Regions from separate parts of the Paraburkholderia sp. IMGN_8 genome, predicted to be linked through region 2. Evidence: predicted binding sites of a transcription regulator. Region 2 holds the regulator's gene; the other holds the start of a gene.
What was found. The regulator FNR, encoded in region 2, switches genes on or off when oxygen is low (the NO sensors DNR and NnrR bind a similar motif). The targets are predictions, from matches to a motif close to TTGATNNNNATCAA.

Region 1 (8,922 bases), 2.0 Mb from region 2:
ATTCCGCGTTACCGCCCGCTTCAGTCGATGGGTCGGTGTGTGCCGCCGGCAAGTGCACTAGCGTATCGTCAGTACCGCGCTCGGCGCATTTGGTCGCGAGAGACGTCAACAGGCCCATGCTGATGGCGACCAGCACGAGCTCCGTCAAATTCTCGATGGCGAGCTTGTGCATGACGCTGGCGCGATACTTCTCGATCGTCTTCGGGCTGAGGTTCAGATACTGGCCGACCTGCCGGTTGGTGCGCCCTTCGGCAATCAGCTTCAGCACGCTGCGCTCGCGCGCCGTCAGGATGTCCCAGGCCTTCTTCGGCGCCACGGCTTCGTGCCCGGTAATGAACGAGTCGACCATGTAGCCGTAGACGTCGGCGCTCAGATGCTTTTTCCCCTGCATCACCGCGCGCATCGCAACGATCAGTTCATCGAACGAAACATCTTTCAGCACATAGCCGTCGACGCCCGCGCGAAGCGCTTCTCGCACGTACTCTTCGTTCTGGTGGACGGTGAGCGCGACGATATGCACGTGCGGCGAGCGGCGCTTGATCGCCGCGCTGGCGTCAATGCCGTTCATGCCGCGCATCGACAGATCCATCAGGATCAGATCGGGGTTGAGCGTCATCGCGAGATGGCAGGCTTCCTTGCCGTCCCTCGCCTCGCCGACCACGTCGTAATCGCCTTGCGCCGAAAGCATGGAACACAATCCGCTGCGCAGCAGATCGTGATCTTCGACAACCAGTACGCGATATTTGATATTCACGATCGCCACTCCTCGTGCGACATGGCCGGTTGAGTACTCAACCGGAAGGCTGCCATTTGGCGGGCCAATATTCTTCTTTCAATTATTTCTTTCTAATGCTTTTCATATTTATTTCTTTAACCTGACATATTCATGTGACAATACTGCTTTAGTCCCCGTGCTGCCTTATTTCGCAAGGTTCGGGCCACCGGCCTGCGGCCCGCATCCAGCGTTGTTGTGCGTCGCAAAAGGTAAAATCAATTAGCAATTTCAGCCCAAAACGTTTCAAAAATGATCATTCCCGGGCTGAATCTGACATTGGTAATAATACGAATGGAGTATGCTTCGCGCGTAAATCGGCCAATAATTAACAGCGCCTGCTATTGACCATCGTTTACACCGGAATTATTTTCTTCCTTTGAAGCGGCTTGCGAACGCCGCATGATCCTGACGTCGTAACGATCCATTACAGACGTAACGTTTCTGCACACAGGGTGAAAGCCCCCCAGGCGGCGCTTTGAAAAGGAGGAGAGTGCCCCATTGCTGACGTCCTTTTACGCGAACCACAATGGCAACGCGGAGGGATTTCGAACATGTGCAGGCGCCCTTCTTTCCTGTCGATGAACACGCTACGAGCCGTCTCGATCGTGCTCGGCGTGACCTCGGCTGGCGTCGTGCATGCGGACATATTCGGCACAGTCGACAGCAAGGGCGCGATCGTCCTGACCAACGCGCCCGGCAAGGTGGGATTGAAGCTCATCGTGGCGGGAGAGCCGCCGGCCGAACCCGACGCGAAACGAACCCACGCCGCGTTCAGCGCCACTATCGATATCGCGCGTTTCGCCGATGTGATCGACGAAGCAAGCCGTACGTTTCACGTTCAGCCCGAACTGCTGCGAGCCGTAATCGACGTCGAGTCCCGCTTCAACCCGAACGCGGTATCGGACAAAGGAGCGCAGGGACTCATGCAGTTGATGCCCGCAACGGCGCGGCGCTTTTCCGACGGCAACATGTTCAATCCGCGCGACAACGTACTGGCGGGCGCGCGCTATCTGCGCTTTCTGCTCGACCTTTTCAAGGAAGACATGGAGCTCGCGCTGGCCGCGTACAACGCAGGAGAGAATGCGGTGATTCGAGCCGGCTACCGTATCCCGTCCCTGCCCGAGACACGCCAATATGTGCCGCGCGTACTCGCCCGCTATCGGCGGCTGCTGACGGCCAGCGGCTAGGTCCTGGTGAGCGAGAGAGTAAGTTAGCGAGTGAGTGAGCCGAGCGGCAAGCGCCGCACGACGCTCTCTATAACTTGCCGTAGCTATGCAGCCCCGACAGGAACATGTTCACGCCGAGGAACGCAAAGGTCGTCACCAGCAGGCCGGTCAGCGCCCACCAGGCCGCCACCGCGCCACGCAGGCCCTTCATCAGGCGCATATGCAGCCACGCCGCGTAGTTCAGCCAGACGATCAGCGCCCACGTTTCCTTCGGGTCCCAGCTCCAGTAGCCGCCCCATGCTTCGGCGGCCCACAGCGCGCCGAGAATCGTCGCGATCGTGAAGAACGCGAAGCCGACGGCGATCGACTTGTACATCACGTCGTCAAGCACGTCGAGCGCCGGCAGGCGATCGGCCAGCACGCCGCGCTCTTTCATCAGATACGCGACGCCGACCATCGCCGACAGCGCGAAACTGCCGTAGCCGATGAAGTTCGCCGGCACGTGGATCTTCATCCACCAGCTTTGCAGCGCCGGCACCAGCGGCTGGATCTGCTGCGCGTCGCGCGCGACCGAGTACCACATCAGGAAGCCGACGGCCGCGCTGATCACCAGCAGCACGAATGCGCCGAGCGCGCGGGTGTTGTAGTGCTGCTCGTAGTACAGGTAGAACAGCGCGGTGATCAGGCTGAACAGCACGAACACTTCATACAGGTTCGAGATCGGAATATGACCGACGTCCGCGCCGATCAGGTACGACTCGTACCAGCGCACCATCAGCCCGACAAAGCCCATCAGCACCGCGGCCCAGGTCATCTTCGAGCCGATTGCGGCGCCGGTCGGCGAGCGCGACAGCAGGCCAATCCAGTAGAACACCGTGGCGAATACGAAGAGCGCGCTCATCCACAGAATCGCGGACTGGCTCGACAGGAAATACTTCAGGAAGAACGCGTTATCCGCGCGCGTCAGATCGCCCTGATAGATCTGGATCGCAAACAGCGACAGCGCCGCGATACCCACCATCAGCGGGCGCACCGGCTTCCAGCGCCAGCCGAGCACGACGAACACCGGCACCGCGCACACCAGCACCAGTTTGTCGTAGTAGTTCATGAACGGGTGATAGCGCGACAGCGCGAACCCCGCGCCCGCGACCATCGCGAGGGCGAACAGCCAGTCGGTCATGCCGAGGCGCTTCAGGAACGGCCGCTCGTCGAACTGCGCCGATGCCTGAGCCGCGGTCATCGCGGCGCCCTTTTGAGGCACGGCCGCTGGGTCCGGCTCACCGGCATCAAGAGACAATCGTGTCAGATTCATGGTCTTCACCGTTGCGCAGAGATTCGCTCCGACGCTTCATTCGCGCCACGCAAACCCGCCGGCCGGCCTCGCGTCTGAATCGCTGCGCCTGCGAGCGCAGCGATACGTAAAGCAAGTTGGCTCATTGATTGGCCTGAGGGCTGGCCGGCGCCTGCGGGTCGGCTGAGGGGCTGGCCGGCGCTTGCGGGTCGGCCTGGAGGCTGGCCGGCGCCTGCGGGTCAGCTGGCGGGCTGGCCGATGCCTCGAGCTCCGGCGGAAACGCCTCCACGAAGGCCGCGACGGCGCGCATATCCTCCTCCGACATATTGGCGCAGACCGCCTTCATGATTGCACCGCGGGGCCTATCTTCGGTGCGCTGGAACACCGTGAGCTGCTTCACGATGTAGTCCGCGTGCTGCCCAGCCAGACCAGGAAACTTGTCCTTCCCCTCACCGTGCTGGCCGTGACAGGAAACGCATGCCGCGACGCCCTTGTCCGGCAGGCCCGATGCAAAAATCGCTTTCCCCCGGTGAATGAGCGCCGTGTCGCCGGGTTCACCCAGAACCGCGTGCTGACTTGAAAAATACGTCGCAAGCTCGTCGATCTGCGCCTCGCTCAAGTGGGTAAAGCCCCACATGAATCGTTTGGCGTTCGGGTCGGATCGGGCATGATTCTTGAAGTCCGTCAATTGATCGACAAGGTATTCCCGTCGTTGCCCCGCCAGCTTGGGAAAGGTCGGCGATACCGACACGCCGTTCGCGCCATGACAGTTCGAGCAAACTTGCAGAGCAATTGTCTTTCCGGAGACAGCCGGATTATCGACTGCCCGGGACCGTTCCAGGTCGTGACAACCCGACCCGACAAGCAACATCCCAAGAGAGATGAACTGCGTCAATTTGTTCATGTAACGAACCTCCAAACTGCTCTTACCGCCCTTTAAGGCCGCGCAACAAAGCGCAGCGCAATCAGTGCGTAGTTCAACGCCCCCCGTTTTCGCCGGTACTGCATGAACGCGGGGCACCTTTCCTTTATTCCAGGCAAACGCGACAAGTTTTAGTCGGAAACGCTGGCGTGGATGTCACCAATACGCCGCCCACAGATAGACAAACAGCGTGTCGTTGTCTCTTGCATTGCGTCCATTACCGTCGTAGTTGTTTGAGGCGCCAAGGAATTTGGTGAAATGCGTGTACTGCACGCCGACGCGGATGTTTTGCACTGGAATCCAGAATATTTCAGGCATCCACCCCTGCGTGTTAGGAGAGAAATTCGCACTGCCTGAGTAAGCCGCGCTGTCGGGGCTGCCCGTCGTATTGAAGAAGGACAGGCTGACACCGTACTTGGACTGATAAACGTACGATGCCTTGAGCCGCAGCGTGTTCAGATTCCCCGCAGTGCTATCGCCCAAAACGAAATTGTTGGGGTCATGAATATTCTCTCGAACATAGCGCGCCTGTGCGGTGATCGTGTGCGGTTCCAGCAGGTACTCGTACTGCGCATCCAAGCCATAATCGCGAAAGCGGGTCACGCCTTGGCCGAATATGGGGAAAGCATTTGGGTCGTTGGGGTAGACGTCAACACTCAACCCGAAGGCGCCCAACATCACGCTATGTGGCCCCCAGTCGCGAGTCAGGGCGATGCGTGCATAGGGGTTGTAGCCGCGCAGATAGGTCTGCGGGTGAGCCGTGTCGCCTGGTTTGTTGCCATGGCTCAGGAATGACCAGATGCCGTCGGCAGTGCTGTACGCCGTCAATTCAGCGTAGACAGTCTTGTTCCAGTACAGATAGCCACCCATGCCCACGACCTGCTGGGCCAGTCCTCCCTCGATGAGCGGCAGGTTCTGGATGCGCGCAACCGGGCTGATCGTCGAGGAAATGTACGGATAGCTCCAGGCAGGTGCACTGTTCCAGACGTCCTGCACGGTCGGATTGTTGTGGAGGGTCAGGCCGAGAATGAAGTCGTCGGAGTCCCCCATGATCCTGTCCACGAAACGGAAGTCGGTGTTGTCCGATGCCCAATGCCCCTGCCACTTGCCGTCGGCGTCCTGGTGATCGTAGTTCGCGTAGGTGAACTGGGTAAATCCGCCGATCTTGTCGGTTATTTTCCCCGCAAGGAAAATACTGGCCGCGTCGAATATCGGCAGGCCATTTTTGGGATTGATGGGCGTCCCGCTGGAGTCGAGGTTGCTCCTTGTCTTGCTCAAATCGGCACTTCCCATCACGGCAATCGGAATCGTGCGTTCGCCGAGGGTATAGCCGTTCAGCTTGAACATTCGCCCATAGGGTGTCAGTTCAGGAAATTGGCCGCCGGCGTGACACGCTACGCAGCTTTGCCCCGTCTGGCGCGCGAATACGGGCAATGCGTGCGCGGTGGAAGTCAGCAACAGACAAAGCGCCGCGAGTGCGGCTACCGAGCCGCGGCGAAGCAGACGATAAAGCGCCTGGTTATCGATACTAGCCTTTGACATGGCTGTCTCCCCTGCGCCGTCTCCCGGCTGCCTAACACCACGAGTGGTAAAGACCTGGAACTACATCAATGGCAGTTCACATTGCTCACTGCACGCCACACTTTCATTGTGCAAACGCGTGATGAAGTCCGACAGGGGTCAACGTCCTACTCTTTGGGTAGGAGGGCGCTCCAGTCCATCGCGTTCGATTGCCGCCCGCGGTTCTCAGGAAACTACGGCACTACCCACGGACCGTCGGCGACGAGCCGCATGCTGTCAGGCTCCGCAAACCGGACGATATAGCCGCCCTTGGACGCGAAGTGCTGCCCCGGCGCCAGCGTCAGGCGCGGATAGTAGCCAGTCAGGATGCGGCGTTCAAGCATGTCCTGGATACGCTCGATCAGATATTCCCTGCCGAATGCATCGACCATATGGCTGAGCGTCTCAGCAAGCAGGCCGCACGCGAGATAGGTGTCCGCCTGGACCTGTGGGGCGACCATCGGAATTTTGCGGATCGAGAACCAGCCGAACGCATAGTCGACACGGACACGCCGACCGTCCGGCAAGTCGAACGGATACGCAAGGCGCGTGACGCCGCGCCAGCTCGCTGACAATGGCGCGTTATCCAGCCCGCCCAGCAGCCCCGACATGAACACCGTGTCCGATGGTGGCAGTGAACGGCCGAGCGCCGCGATGTCGGGCGGACGCAGCCACAGCACGAGCACGTCCTTACGCGAAATGCCATGCATGGCGCGCGCGACGCTGGCGTCTCGTGCAAGAACGCGGTTCGCCACCGCAATGCCGTGCCCCTTCAATGCGGCGGCAAGCGCCTGTGCACCCTGCTCGCCGTTGTCGCCCGTGCGGTAGACCTGCCAGACTCTTGGCATCGCTTGCGGCGGCTTGCTGCCGGCTTCATCGAGAATCCGCCCGGCAAGCAGATCCGCCTCCAGCAGCACGCCCTTCGAGAAATAGACGGAGTAGAAATCGTGGTCGGTTTCGACCGGCACTTCCACATTGGGAAAGAGACAGGGCACGGCCTCCTGCTCGCAGAACTCGTGGACCGGGGTCCAGTTCTTGCCCCCGAGTCCCGACAGCACCGCAAGCACCGGCTGCTCCGCCAGATAGCGCCTCAACTGTTCATGCCAGGTCGCCGGCGGGCCGCTCAGCTCCCACACATGCAGCTCCCAGCGTCGATTGACCATGAACATCATTTTGCGCGACGAGCGCAGTGGCGGCGTCGCGCCAAGCGGAAACACGTTCTTGTCATCGAAGTACTGCTTGAGCACATCGAGCATGCCGCGCCGTTTCACCGGGTCCGCATCGGGTGTAATGATCGTCGCGAAATGCAGCACCGTGTCCGTGACACCCGCCGGCGCGCGTCGATCGAGACGCTTCAGATAGCCGATCAGCGCTGCCATGTCGGTGTCGTTCAGCGTGTACTGCGGCATCAGATTGCTGAGCGGCTTGCCTTCCGAGTCGACCCCGTCGCGTATCGCCCTTGCGATCGTCGCGTCGGTGTAGGGCTCGCGATTGGTGCGCATGCCTGGAATGTAGGGTATGTCGAGATCGTCGGGGCTGTCCGCGCGAGGATGGACCAGATACCGGCCGGTGATCGGCGGGATGCTGGTCGTTCCCTCTCTGGAGCCGAGACCGCTGCGCCGATGGCAATTCATACAGGCCGCTGCGGCGCCGCGCAGGTTCACGCCGCCGTCGTGCATCGCTTCGAGCGGTTCGCCCGAACCCAGCACACCTTTCTGGAAGATCGCTTCCCCCGTGCTCGCTGTCGTGACCGGCGGCGCTGCGGGAGCACAGTTCGCCTTGCCCACCTGTACCATCAGCACGGCGAGCAACACGCATTGAACGAGCGTGCGCGCCGCGCGCGGCCGCGCCCGCGCGATGGCTTCCCGGCTGCCCCAAGCGCAGTCCATGGCTACGGCGTCGGCCGGGTCATCGCGCGAAGCACCGGCGGCGAGGCGCTGGCGTCGACCGACACCGAATTGCGGTGGCCCTGCGAGGCGGGCCTCGTGAACATCGCATCGTCCAGCGGCGGATTGAGCGATAACTTGTCGATCGTCAGCTTGTCTCTCTTGCCGGAAGCCGCGGCGCCGCTTTCGATCGTGAACGGTATCTGCAAACCATCCACGTTCTTGTAGTCGCTGTACTTCACTTCCACTGTGACCGGCCCGTGAGCGCCCCGCGCCTGGCGGTCATACTTCACATCCAGAAAGCTTTGCGCGTCGACCCACACATGACGGGTGACACCGGAAGGCAGCTTCACGCCAAGGCGGTAGGCATCGTGTCCGTCGACCTTATCGGTACCGTCGAGCGTGACATCGACACCCTTCGCCTGATGGTCGATCAGCAAGCCGTCGATGACCTGCTCGTCATGCGCGGACTTCAACTCGTCCATCGTGTACGGCCGAAAATCTCCGTTGCCCATCACGCTCGGGCTCAGCTTCCAGCCCTGCCGGCCGTCGAATACCCGGATCGCCTTCTGGTTGAGCACGGTGATCTCGAAACGTGTCTTGTTCGGGCGCTTCAGCGCGAGCATGAACGGCAGATCCTGCGCCGGGGCGTTCGCACTATCCACGTGCCCGACCCAGACCATCGTCTGAATCTTCCGCCATGCGTCGAGGCCGCCCCTCGCGGCGACGTTCTTCTCGACGATCTGGTCCGCGCTCAGATCGTGCTCCGCCGGTATCTGCTCGCTCGCGTACACCGCCACCGTCAGGCAGCCGACGAGCATCCACAATACGATTCTTGTCATGGCCGTGAACCTCGCACGGATGTTCGGCTAGTGGCTCGGCACCTTGGCCATAGCCAGTTGCGGTTTCGCAAACAGGGTGTCGTCCGTTGGCGGATTCACCTTGACATGCTCGATCGTCAACTTGTGCGGCTGTTTGCCGCCGGTGACAACGGTCTCCAGCGTGTGCGGCACGACGAGCCCACTTTCTTTCCGGTAATCGCGATAGAAGATGGCGACGTCGTGCATCTTGCCGTCGAGCTTGCGCGGTTCGCCGTCGATCTTAAGTTCCAGAAAGCTGCTTGCGTCGATCCAGATGCGGCGTGACACATGGTCTTTTGTCGTCAGCTTCAGGACGTACGCGCGATGCCCTTCCACCTGTTCCATGCCCAGCGCCTCGACCCGCGAGCCCTTGCTCGCATAGTCGATCAGCGGCCCGTCCAGTTCAGCCGACGTCGCAGCCGATTTGGCCTCCGCAGGCGTATAGGGCTCGACTTCATCGCG
Region 2 (8,922 bases):
GTACCGAGGATGCGCAGGCTGCTCAGGTCGAAGCTGCGCGGATGTACGGCAGCGTCCGCGTCGGCGGTCTTGATGAGGGACCGGATGGCGGTCGGCGCGGTGTAGAAGATGCTGACCTTATGGCGCTGGATCATGTCCCAGAAACGGCCGGCGTTCGGGTAAGTCGGCACGCCTTCGAAGATCACCTGGGTCGCGCCGACGGCGGTCGGGCCGTAGCAGATGTACGTGTGACCGGTGATCCAGCCGATGTCGGCGGTGCACCAGAAGACATCGGCCGGCTTGATGTCGAAGGTCCATTTCATGGTGACGGCGGCCCACAGCAGATAACCGCCGGTGCTGTGCTGCACACCCTTGGGCGCGCCGGTCGAGCCGGATGTGTAGAGCACGAACAGCGGATGCTCCGCGCCGACCCATTCCGGCTCGCAGGTGTCGGGCTGAGCCTGTTCGAGCTCATGCAGCCACGCGTCACGGCCCGCGATCCAGGGAATCCGGCCGCCGGTACGGCGATAGATGACGACCGTTTTCACCGCTTCGGCGCCGCCCATCGCAAGTGCTTCGTCGACGATCGTCTTCAGCGGCAGTGTCTTGCCGCCGCGCACCTGTTCGTCGGCCGTAATCACGGCCACCGCGCCGACATCGACCATCCGTTCATGCAGCGATTTGGCGGAAAAGCCGCCGAACACGACGGAGTGCGGCGCGCCGATGCGCGCGCACGCCAGCATGGCGGCGACGCCTTCCACCGACATCGGCATGTAGATCACCACCCGGTCGCCTTTTTTCACGCCGCGTGCGCGCAGCGCGTTGGCGAGTCTGCACACGCGGTGATAGAGGGCCTGGTAAGTGATGCGCGTGACCTTGCCGTCGTCCGCCTCGAACACGATGGCGGTTTTGTCGGCATGTCCGTTGATGAGGTTGCGATCCAGGCAATTGTATGAGGCGTTCAGCTCGCCATCTTCAAACCATTGATAGAACGGCGCGTTCGCATCGTTCAGGACCTTCGTGAATGGCCGCCGCCAATCCAGATGTTCTCTGGCAAGACGCGCCCAGAACGCTTCGTGATCGCGTTCGGCCTCGGCAACGAGCGCTCGGTAAGCCTCCATGCCGTCAATGGCCGCGTGCTTGAGCACAGGGATCTGCGGCGCCGTGGCGCTGGGTTCATTAAGTTCGATGGTAGACATGCATAGTCTCCTCACATGAGTCATAGGGGCGACGGTGCATAAAGCGCCTGGTCGCTTGCGGGGCGGCTCTTGATGGCCATGATGCGTGTGCCGGTGCGACCGGGACTCTGGCGCGAGAACGGCGTTGGCTGCAAGGCAGACGCGAGGTTCGTGTCTGCGGTGAGTCAGCGTGGGTGTATGTCAACTATGACAGTCGGGCTGATGATGCACTTGACTCAAATCAAGAGGAGAACTGCGCGGAGCGCTGGTCGGCTTTCTCCTGTTGAATGGACCTTCATTTTGCGAGCCCCTTGCATGTAAAGCAAAGCGTCCAAGCCTTGACGCAAATCAATCGCAATACTTCGGCTGGGGCGATGATCAATGCGTCGTCGACAGCTCGCGGACTGTCACGTCGATGCACAACCACGTGTCTTTGAGACAGGGGGAAATCATGGTCCGGGCAGAACCCAGGATTGTCGTTGCGGCGATTGCCGTTTTTGTCGCACTAGCAGGTTTGGCGGCCTCGATCCACGGCCTGCTGTTCGATAGCACGGACGTCGTTCGCTATGGCGCGGCGGCACTCGTTGCCGGCGTTGCCTGCTTCGTCCTGCTGCTGAACCCTACAGCAGGAGACGACTCCTGACCCATCGTTAGAGTCGGCTATCAGTCCCACAGTAGTACTCGACCCTGGGGGCAGGGTCGACAACGCTTATTCGCTGTCGTTGGCGGCAAAGATGCTGTTTTCCGGCTGCGTGCTTTCATTGTCGACACATTGCACGTGCCAATGGCCGGTCATCGGAGATCTGCTTGCATCGGAGCACCACTGTGCACGTCCGGTCTCGCCCTCGAACGGTCCAGACTCGGCGTTCAGATCGAGTCCTTCGAGTACGCAGCAGGGCGTCGAATCGTGCGGCCCGCAGACGAGCGTGTTGCCACAATCGACATGCAAGCCACCCCACTCGGGCAATTCGAGCCCCATATGCCCCTCGCGTGACCACTGACGCGTTTCCTTGTCGAGCCACAGGATGGCAAATGCCATAGGATTGACACGGTTGAACGTGTCGAGGTGAATGGTGAGGCGCATGATGTTCTCCGTACATGCTACGAACACGAGCAAACGAGCTGGATGGCTACTGGCTCAAAACCCATTGGATCAATGTGTGAGCGTCTTCGGGCGTCAACGGGCCGCCGCGATCCGCGGGCAGTGGCATTGCGGTATCGCCCCAATGGGCCTTGCCGCCGAGTCGCAGCTTGTGTTCAAGCATCACACCAGCGTTTGCCACGCCGCGATAACGATCCGCAATCTGTTGAAACGACGGTGCGAGAAAGGGCGCATCCCGGGTATGGCAGAACATGCAATGCTGCTGATCGACCAGCGCAGTCGGCTCGGACTGCGCGAGCGCTGCGCCGCTTGCTGCCACCAGCAGCGTCAGTGCATTTGCAATGAGATGGCGTAGGGGCGGGGTATTCACGAGGCACACTCGAGGACAGGTTCCGAGTTCAGTGTAGAGTTGGCGCCGCCTTCGCAATTGACTCATATCAAGACAATGTTTCTCCTTCCGTCCGACGATGCATCCATGGCAGCTGCTCGCACGGCGGCGCCATTAGAGCCACGCATATCTTCAGGCTGCGATCATGAATATCCATTTTCCTCAGGAACGTCCGGAATATTGCGCTCGCGATCTGGTTATCGCCTTTCCGGCAGAGATCGACGGCGTGCGGCTTCAGTGCGCGATTACCGCGGAAGCGCTCGAAGATCACTTTGGCGCACAGTCATTGCGTGAAGACGACCTGATCGCCGCGTTCGATACTCACCGGTATGCGATCGAACAGGCTGCGCGGCGTTTGCTGAACGAAGTGGGCGCCACGCCGGTCATGCTGCACAGCGGCTACTTCCGCTTTTGCGATTGATGCGGCTGGCAATAGACATTGGCATGGGCCGCGTCGGCTCTATGACACCACTTCGGCAAGCGGACGCCGCGGCGAGTGTGGGGCCTGCCGGCCGCGGCCGATGCGCAGCAGCAATTGCGGCATGCCGTCCAGATTCAGCGCGGCGCGCAGTTGCTCGCGCAGGGTAGCCACTTCGATCGGCTGATTCAGATAGGAAGCGGTGATGCCTGCGTCCGCTGCGGTAAGCAGCACCCGTTCAAGCGCTTGACCTGCCGCTAGCCAGGCGGCCGCATCGTCCGCTCCGGTGGTGATGCACAGCAGTAACGGCGAGCCGGCGACCAGCGTGTGATGAGCGGCCGCCATGCCGCCGCCCAGGTCGAACGTGCGAATCACCGAGCCTACCAGCGGCACAGCGAGATCGAGCAGGGCGCGCATGCCCGGCGACAACGCAGGCATGCCATCCTGACGGCGCCTCGGGTGGATCCAGCTCGCAAGTTCGCGCCGGAAGCGCGGATCCTTGAATTGCGCATGATCGGCTTCAGCAATCAGCGTGGCCAGACGCTCGCGGATGGCCGCGTTCTCCGCACAGACGATATCCGCGCCCTCGGCGGCGCCGGCTTCCTCGAGACGCTGCCGGAGGTCGGCCGGAATGGTCTCGTCGGCGAAGGTTTCGCGGGTCGTGACGCGCCGCGGTATCGCGTCGAACAGCGGTGCAAGGCTGGTATCGCAATGGCCGTCGCGCAGGACCCGCAAATGAGCTAATACGTCCACGTCGGCCAGCGATGGAAATAGCGTGATCGCGTAGGCAAGACCGAAGCGGCTCAGCGCAACGCGGAGATTGAGCAGCGCCGCGCCACAGCTGATGATCAGCTCGCGATCAAAGGGATCGACCACCGGCAGCGCGCGCAGACGGTCTGCGCACAGCGTGACGCAGTCGCCGTCGACGATGAAATGCCAAGGTTGCGTGTTATGGCTGGATGGCGCCAGCACAGCGTATCGCAGTGCAAACCGCAGTTTTTCCTCGATGCTGGCGTTTGGGTCGAGTTGATGCTCGTCGACGGACCAGGCCGTGTTCTGGGAAAGTGCATTCATTCCGGGCCTCCTGCGTGTTTTCCGGATCGGTGCCGAGCCGTGCATGCGCTGCCCGGACTAGACCCGCGCGAGGCCTTCGAGGTCGAGAATCCTGATCTGCTTGCCATGTGTATCGACCAGGCCGTCTTTCTGAAATTTCGAAAACATGCGGCTGACGGTTTCGAGTTTCATCCCGAGGTAGCTGCCGATCTCCTCGCGCGTCATGCGCAAAATGAATTCCGCCGGCGAATAGCCGCGTGTCTTGAGCCTTCCCGACAGGTTCAGCAGGAAGGCGGCGACCCGCTGGTCGGCGGACATCGTGCCGAGCAGCATCATGAGGGTGGCCTCGCGAACGATCTCGCCGCCCATCAGGCGATGGACGTGCTGCTGCACGACCTTCACTTCGCGACACATGACTTCCAGCAGATGGAACGGGATGATGCAGACTCTGCTGTCCTCGAGGGCGATCGCGTCGCAACTGTGCCGGCCCGAGCAGACGCCGTCGAGACCGATCGAGTCGCCGGCCAGATGAAAGCCGGTGACCTGTTCGCGGCCGTCGCGATGCATGACGACGGTCTTGAACGAGCCGGCGCGAACCGCATAGATGCTCTGGAACGAATCGTTGGCGCGGTATAGCGATTCACCCTGTTTGATCGTGCGGGAAACGCAGATCAGCGACTCCAGGCGCTCCAGTTCGGCCGGCGTCAGGCCTTGCGGCATGCAGATCGAGCGCATCGTGCAGCTTGAACAGCGCGCGGTCCGGCGGGCCGGGACTGACGTTGCGAGCGCGGCATTGCCTGAAGCCGGCCGCGGGACACGCTGGCGCGGCATGATTTCGGAATGTTCGGCGACGTCAGACATGGTGTGCTCCTATGTAATGGAGTAATTGAGGCCACGCGCGCGACGCTCGTGGGCGATCCGCGTAATCGTGCTGCATGCAAGATCGAACTCGCTTGTCTTGTCGAAGAAGTACTGCGCACCGGCCGCAAGGCACGCCTGCCTGAACCACGCACTCGAGTGATTCGTCAGCACGATCGTGATCACCGGCGACCCGCTCCGCGCAAGGCTATGCAGAAGTTCCATACCGGTGCCGCCGGTCAGACGCAAATCCATGACCACGACATCGGCTCTGGCGGCGTCGATGCCGGCGAGCGCGGCGCCGGGTTCCTCGGCTTCGCCGACAATCTCGACAGAATCGATTGCGCCAAAGCGTGCCGCTATCCGTTGTCTGATCGGAATTGCGTCTTCGACGAGAAAGACACGCAGTGCTTGCTGGGACGGGCTTGAGTTCATGACTCGAAGTATCGGCGGCGCTGTCTCAAATTAAAATCGGCGGCGAGCGAACTTCGGGTAGGCGAGCGCGAAGACGTGTAGGGGATTTCCTACACGCGACGAATGGACGGAAACAGGATGGAGAGCGCCGCGCGACCGGCGATCGGGTGTGAGGATCGAATCTCGCCCGGCGGCCGGAACGCCGCCCCGGACCTAGATTTCGTCGTCTTCTCCGAGCAGCTTGTGGCGCAGCGCGTAACGCACCAGCGCGGCTTCGTGCGGCATCTGCATTTTTTCGAGAATGCGTGTTTTATAGGTACTCACCGTTTTGCTGCTGACGCACAATTGCGCGGCGATTTCGGTGATGGTTTGCCCCGCGGCGATGCGGCGGAATACATCGAACTCACGGTCCGACAGGCGTTGATGGGGCAACGTGTCGGCCGGCTCGTTCAGGCTCTGCGCAAAACGCTCGGCCATCGCGAGACTCACATAGACGCCCCCGGATGCGACTTTGGTGAGCGCCGCGACCAGTTCCGCACTGGCGCTTTCCTTGGTCAGATACCCTGAGGCGCCCGCTTTGAAAGCGCGTACCGCATACTGCTGCTCCGCATGCATGGTGAGCACGAGAATCCGCAGCGCCGGTTTCTCGTCCTTGATCTGTTTGATCAGTTCAACGCCGTTTCGTCCCGGCATCGACAGATCCAGCACGAGCACGTCGGCCGCGTTCGAGCGGATCAGCGCAATCGTGCTGACGCCGTCATTGGCCTCGCCGACCACCTCGAAACCGCTTGCACCTTGCAGGATATGCCGCAGGCCATCACGCACCAATGCGTGATCGTCGGCTATCAGCACTCGCATCATGTTTGCATCTCCTGCTGTTGCACCGCCGAGACTGGAAAGGTAACGGTCAGCGCAAAGCCCTCGCCACTGGAAGTGTGGATTTCGACCGTGCCGCCCAGCATGTGCGCCCGCTCGCGGATACCGAGCAAACCAAACGATTTCTCGGCGGAGGGGGCGGTGTGGCTCGCGCCCTGGCCGTTGTCCGCAATTTTCACGACGCACACGCCGCCCTCGACATGCACCGTCAACGTGACGAGCGTCGCTTCCGCATGCCGTGCGACATTGGTCAGCGCTTCCTGCACGATGCGAAATAGCGTCGTCGCGCCCGCCGGCGTAAAGCTGGTGTCGCCGACTTCGATCCGGCGCTCCACATCGATGCCGTAGCGGTTGGTAAAGTCATTGGCGAGCCATTCGATCGCGGGAATCAGGCCGAGATCGTCGAGCATGACCGGACGCAGGTCGGCGGCGATACGGCGCACCGAGGCCACCGTCGCGTCGATCAGCCGGCGCATGCCCCGCAGTTGCTGAAGCAGACGCGGTTCGGCGGTGTTTTCGAGCTGCTGCTCGACCGACGAAAGGTCCATCTTGAGGGCGGTCAATTGCTGCCCGAGGTCGTCGTGCAGTTCCCGTGCGATGCGGGTTTTTTCTTCCTCGCGAACGTTTTGCAGATTCGCCGAGAGTTCGCGCAACTCCTGACGCGATTGCCGCAGCGCATTTTCCGATTTGACCCGCTCGGTGATGTCGCGCAGCATGACCGTGTACAGCTTGTCGTCGCCGTCGCGGATCTGCGAGATCGACGCCTCGATAGGAAACTCCTCGCCGTTGCTGCGCAAGCCGAACAGCACACGCTGCTTGCCCATTTGGCGGTCGGAAACGCCTGTCACGCCGAACTGTTCGACGTGCCGCTCGTGCCCCGCGCGAAAGCGCTCGGGAATGAAGCGCGAGAGCGAGGTGCCCACCGCTTCCATGGCGGTGCATCCGAACACCCGTTCAGCCGTTGGATTGAAGATGACGATGTTCTGCCGTTCGTCGATGGTGATGATGGCCTCCATCGATGACCGGATGATCCCCATCATGCGTGCCTCGTTCAGGTTCAACTGGTTGCGCGCCTTGCTCGTCGCGGCAGATCCGACACCGCGTTCGCGGGCGATCAGGAAAGCGATGGCGCCGAACAGGCATGCCGCCGCGATGCCGGCGATCAGCACTGCGGTTTCTGCAATTTCGTCCTCAGCTCGTAGGGAGCGGCTGCTCGCCGTATAGGACAGCGTGAGCGGTTCACCGCCGACGCGCAAGGTAGCGGTTTTACGCATGATGGGTGCGCGCTCCGCGGGGTCGTCGTCCCCGGCGGCGGACGAATAAATCAGTGTGGCGGGCGTTCCGCTCAATACCTGCAGGTCGATGCTTCGTTGCCGGGCGAGCGCGTTATCGAACACACGGCTGGTGTCCAGCGCCGCCACCAGAAGCCGCTTGATGGCCGCGCGCCGCGCTGGTGGCGTAGGCGGCGATCCGGTGTCCGAATACACTGGAAAGTAGACGTAGAGACGCGCGTGGCTGTTCGAGCTGGTGTCGCCGAATTGCGCTGCGCCGGCGTTGAGCGCGCTTGCTCCTGTGTCGATGGCGCGCAGCAATGCCTTACGGCCCGCGGGGGCGCTAGCCAGGTCGTAGCCGACCGGCATCCCATCGGCGGTGCCCGGCTCTATCAGCTTCACCGGCGCAACCGGTTGCGGCGCGGCGGCCTGTCCGGCCGCGCTGCCGGTGTCGTCCGTCAGGCGGGCGATGCCGGCGGGGTCCACGTCGGCGTAGCCAAGCGCGCGCACGACGGACGACGTTTCATGCAGATCGAGCTGCGCGACATATCGGTACCAGGCCTCGGCATCGACAGAGGGCGCGAAGGAGAGCAAGCCGCGCGCGCCGAGCAGCAGTGATTCGCTGGTGGCGAACTCGCGCTGCAGATCGGCGGTGATTTGCGCAGTGCGCTGATCGAAGCGGCTGTCGGCGGCGTGCAATGACTGTTCGCCCACCCAGCGCCACGCAGTGAGCGCCACCACCAGGACGACAGCAAATGTGACCGCCGCGACAAGTTTGGGGCGCCGCAAAGGTGGCGCAGCCCGGCTGTGCGGAGGCGATTCGTTAGCAAAGGGCGTCTTACCGCGAAAAGGCATGTGCGCCTCATTGGATGGTGGCAATGCGCAGCACTCGCTTACAGAGCAGGCGCGGAGCGGGAAACGTCACCGTCATTTTATTTGAATGCTGCCAACCGGAACGACGGGTGCGCCGCCTATTGTGCGCGGTCCGCACGGATCGTGCCAGTATCCGGCAATTCGCCATGGGAGCCGCGCCGCGCAAGAATACTGACGGACCGCCGACCCGCCGGGCTTGATCCTCGTCAAGCGTATTCCGGGCTGCGAACCGCAGACTGAAAGCGCGTTGCCGCCCTGATGGCCGTGGCCGTTCAGGACGGCGGCGAACTCAGGGAGAAGGTCATGTACAAACAGATTCTCGTAGCAATCGACGGCAGCCAGGCCGCGAAGCTCGCGCTCGAAGAAGCGCTAAAAATCGCCGAGGCCGCACAGGCGATGGTGACGGCCGTATTTGTCGCCGAACATGTTGCACAAATGGTCGATATCGGAACCGGGTTGATCGACGAACAGACAGCCGATACAGCGGCGACTGAAGCCGCGATGGCGACGCT

Region 1: WN982_RS35925 (cytochrome C) is a predicted target of FNR. The motif match lies at 5,752-5,765, and genes of this name have one in related genera.

What each region holds. Positions count from the first base shown of each region.
Region 1 is NZ_CP150901.1:3,268,865-3,277,786, forward strand. It holds gene WN982_RS35905 (response regulator transcription factor) at 1-754, opposite strand, end outside; gene WN982_RS35910 (lytic transglycosylase domain-containing protein) at 1,354-1,962, shown strand; gene ccsB (c-type cytochrome biogenesis protein CcsB) at 2,030-3,181, opposite strand; gene WN982_RS35920 (c-type cytochrome) at 3,375-4,136, opposite strand; gene WN982_RS35925 (cytochrome C) at 4,311-5,696, opposite strand; gene WN982_RS35930 (cytochrome C) at 5,909-7,603, opposite strand; gene WN982_RS35935 (hypothetical protein) at 7,606-8,442, opposite strand; gene WN982_RS35940 (outer membrane lipoprotein-sorting protein) at 8,470-8,922, opposite strand, start outside.
Region 2 is NZ_CP150901.1:798,493-807,414, forward strand. It holds gene acs (acetate--CoA ligase) at 1-1,178, opposite strand, end outside; gene WN982_RS24870 (DUF2964 family protein) at 1,609-1,800, shown strand; gene WN982_RS24875 (DUF3564 domain-containing protein) at 1,867-2,241, opposite strand; gene WN982_RS24880 (cytochrome C) at 2,288-2,602, opposite strand; gene WN982_RS24885 (DUF1488 domain-containing protein) at 2,793-3,068, shown strand; gene WN982_RS24890 (nitroreductase family protein) at 3,108-4,139, opposite strand; gene fnr (fumarate/nitrate reduction transcriptional regulator Fnr) at 4,197-4,979, opposite strand; gene WN982_RS24900 (response regulator transcription factor) at 4,989-5,411, opposite strand; gene WN982_RS24905 (response regulator transcription factor) at 5,604-6,251, opposite strand; gene WN982_RS24910 (CHASE domain-containing protein) at 6,248-8,326, opposite strand; gene WN982_RS24915 (universal stress protein) at 8,714-8,922, shown strand, end outside.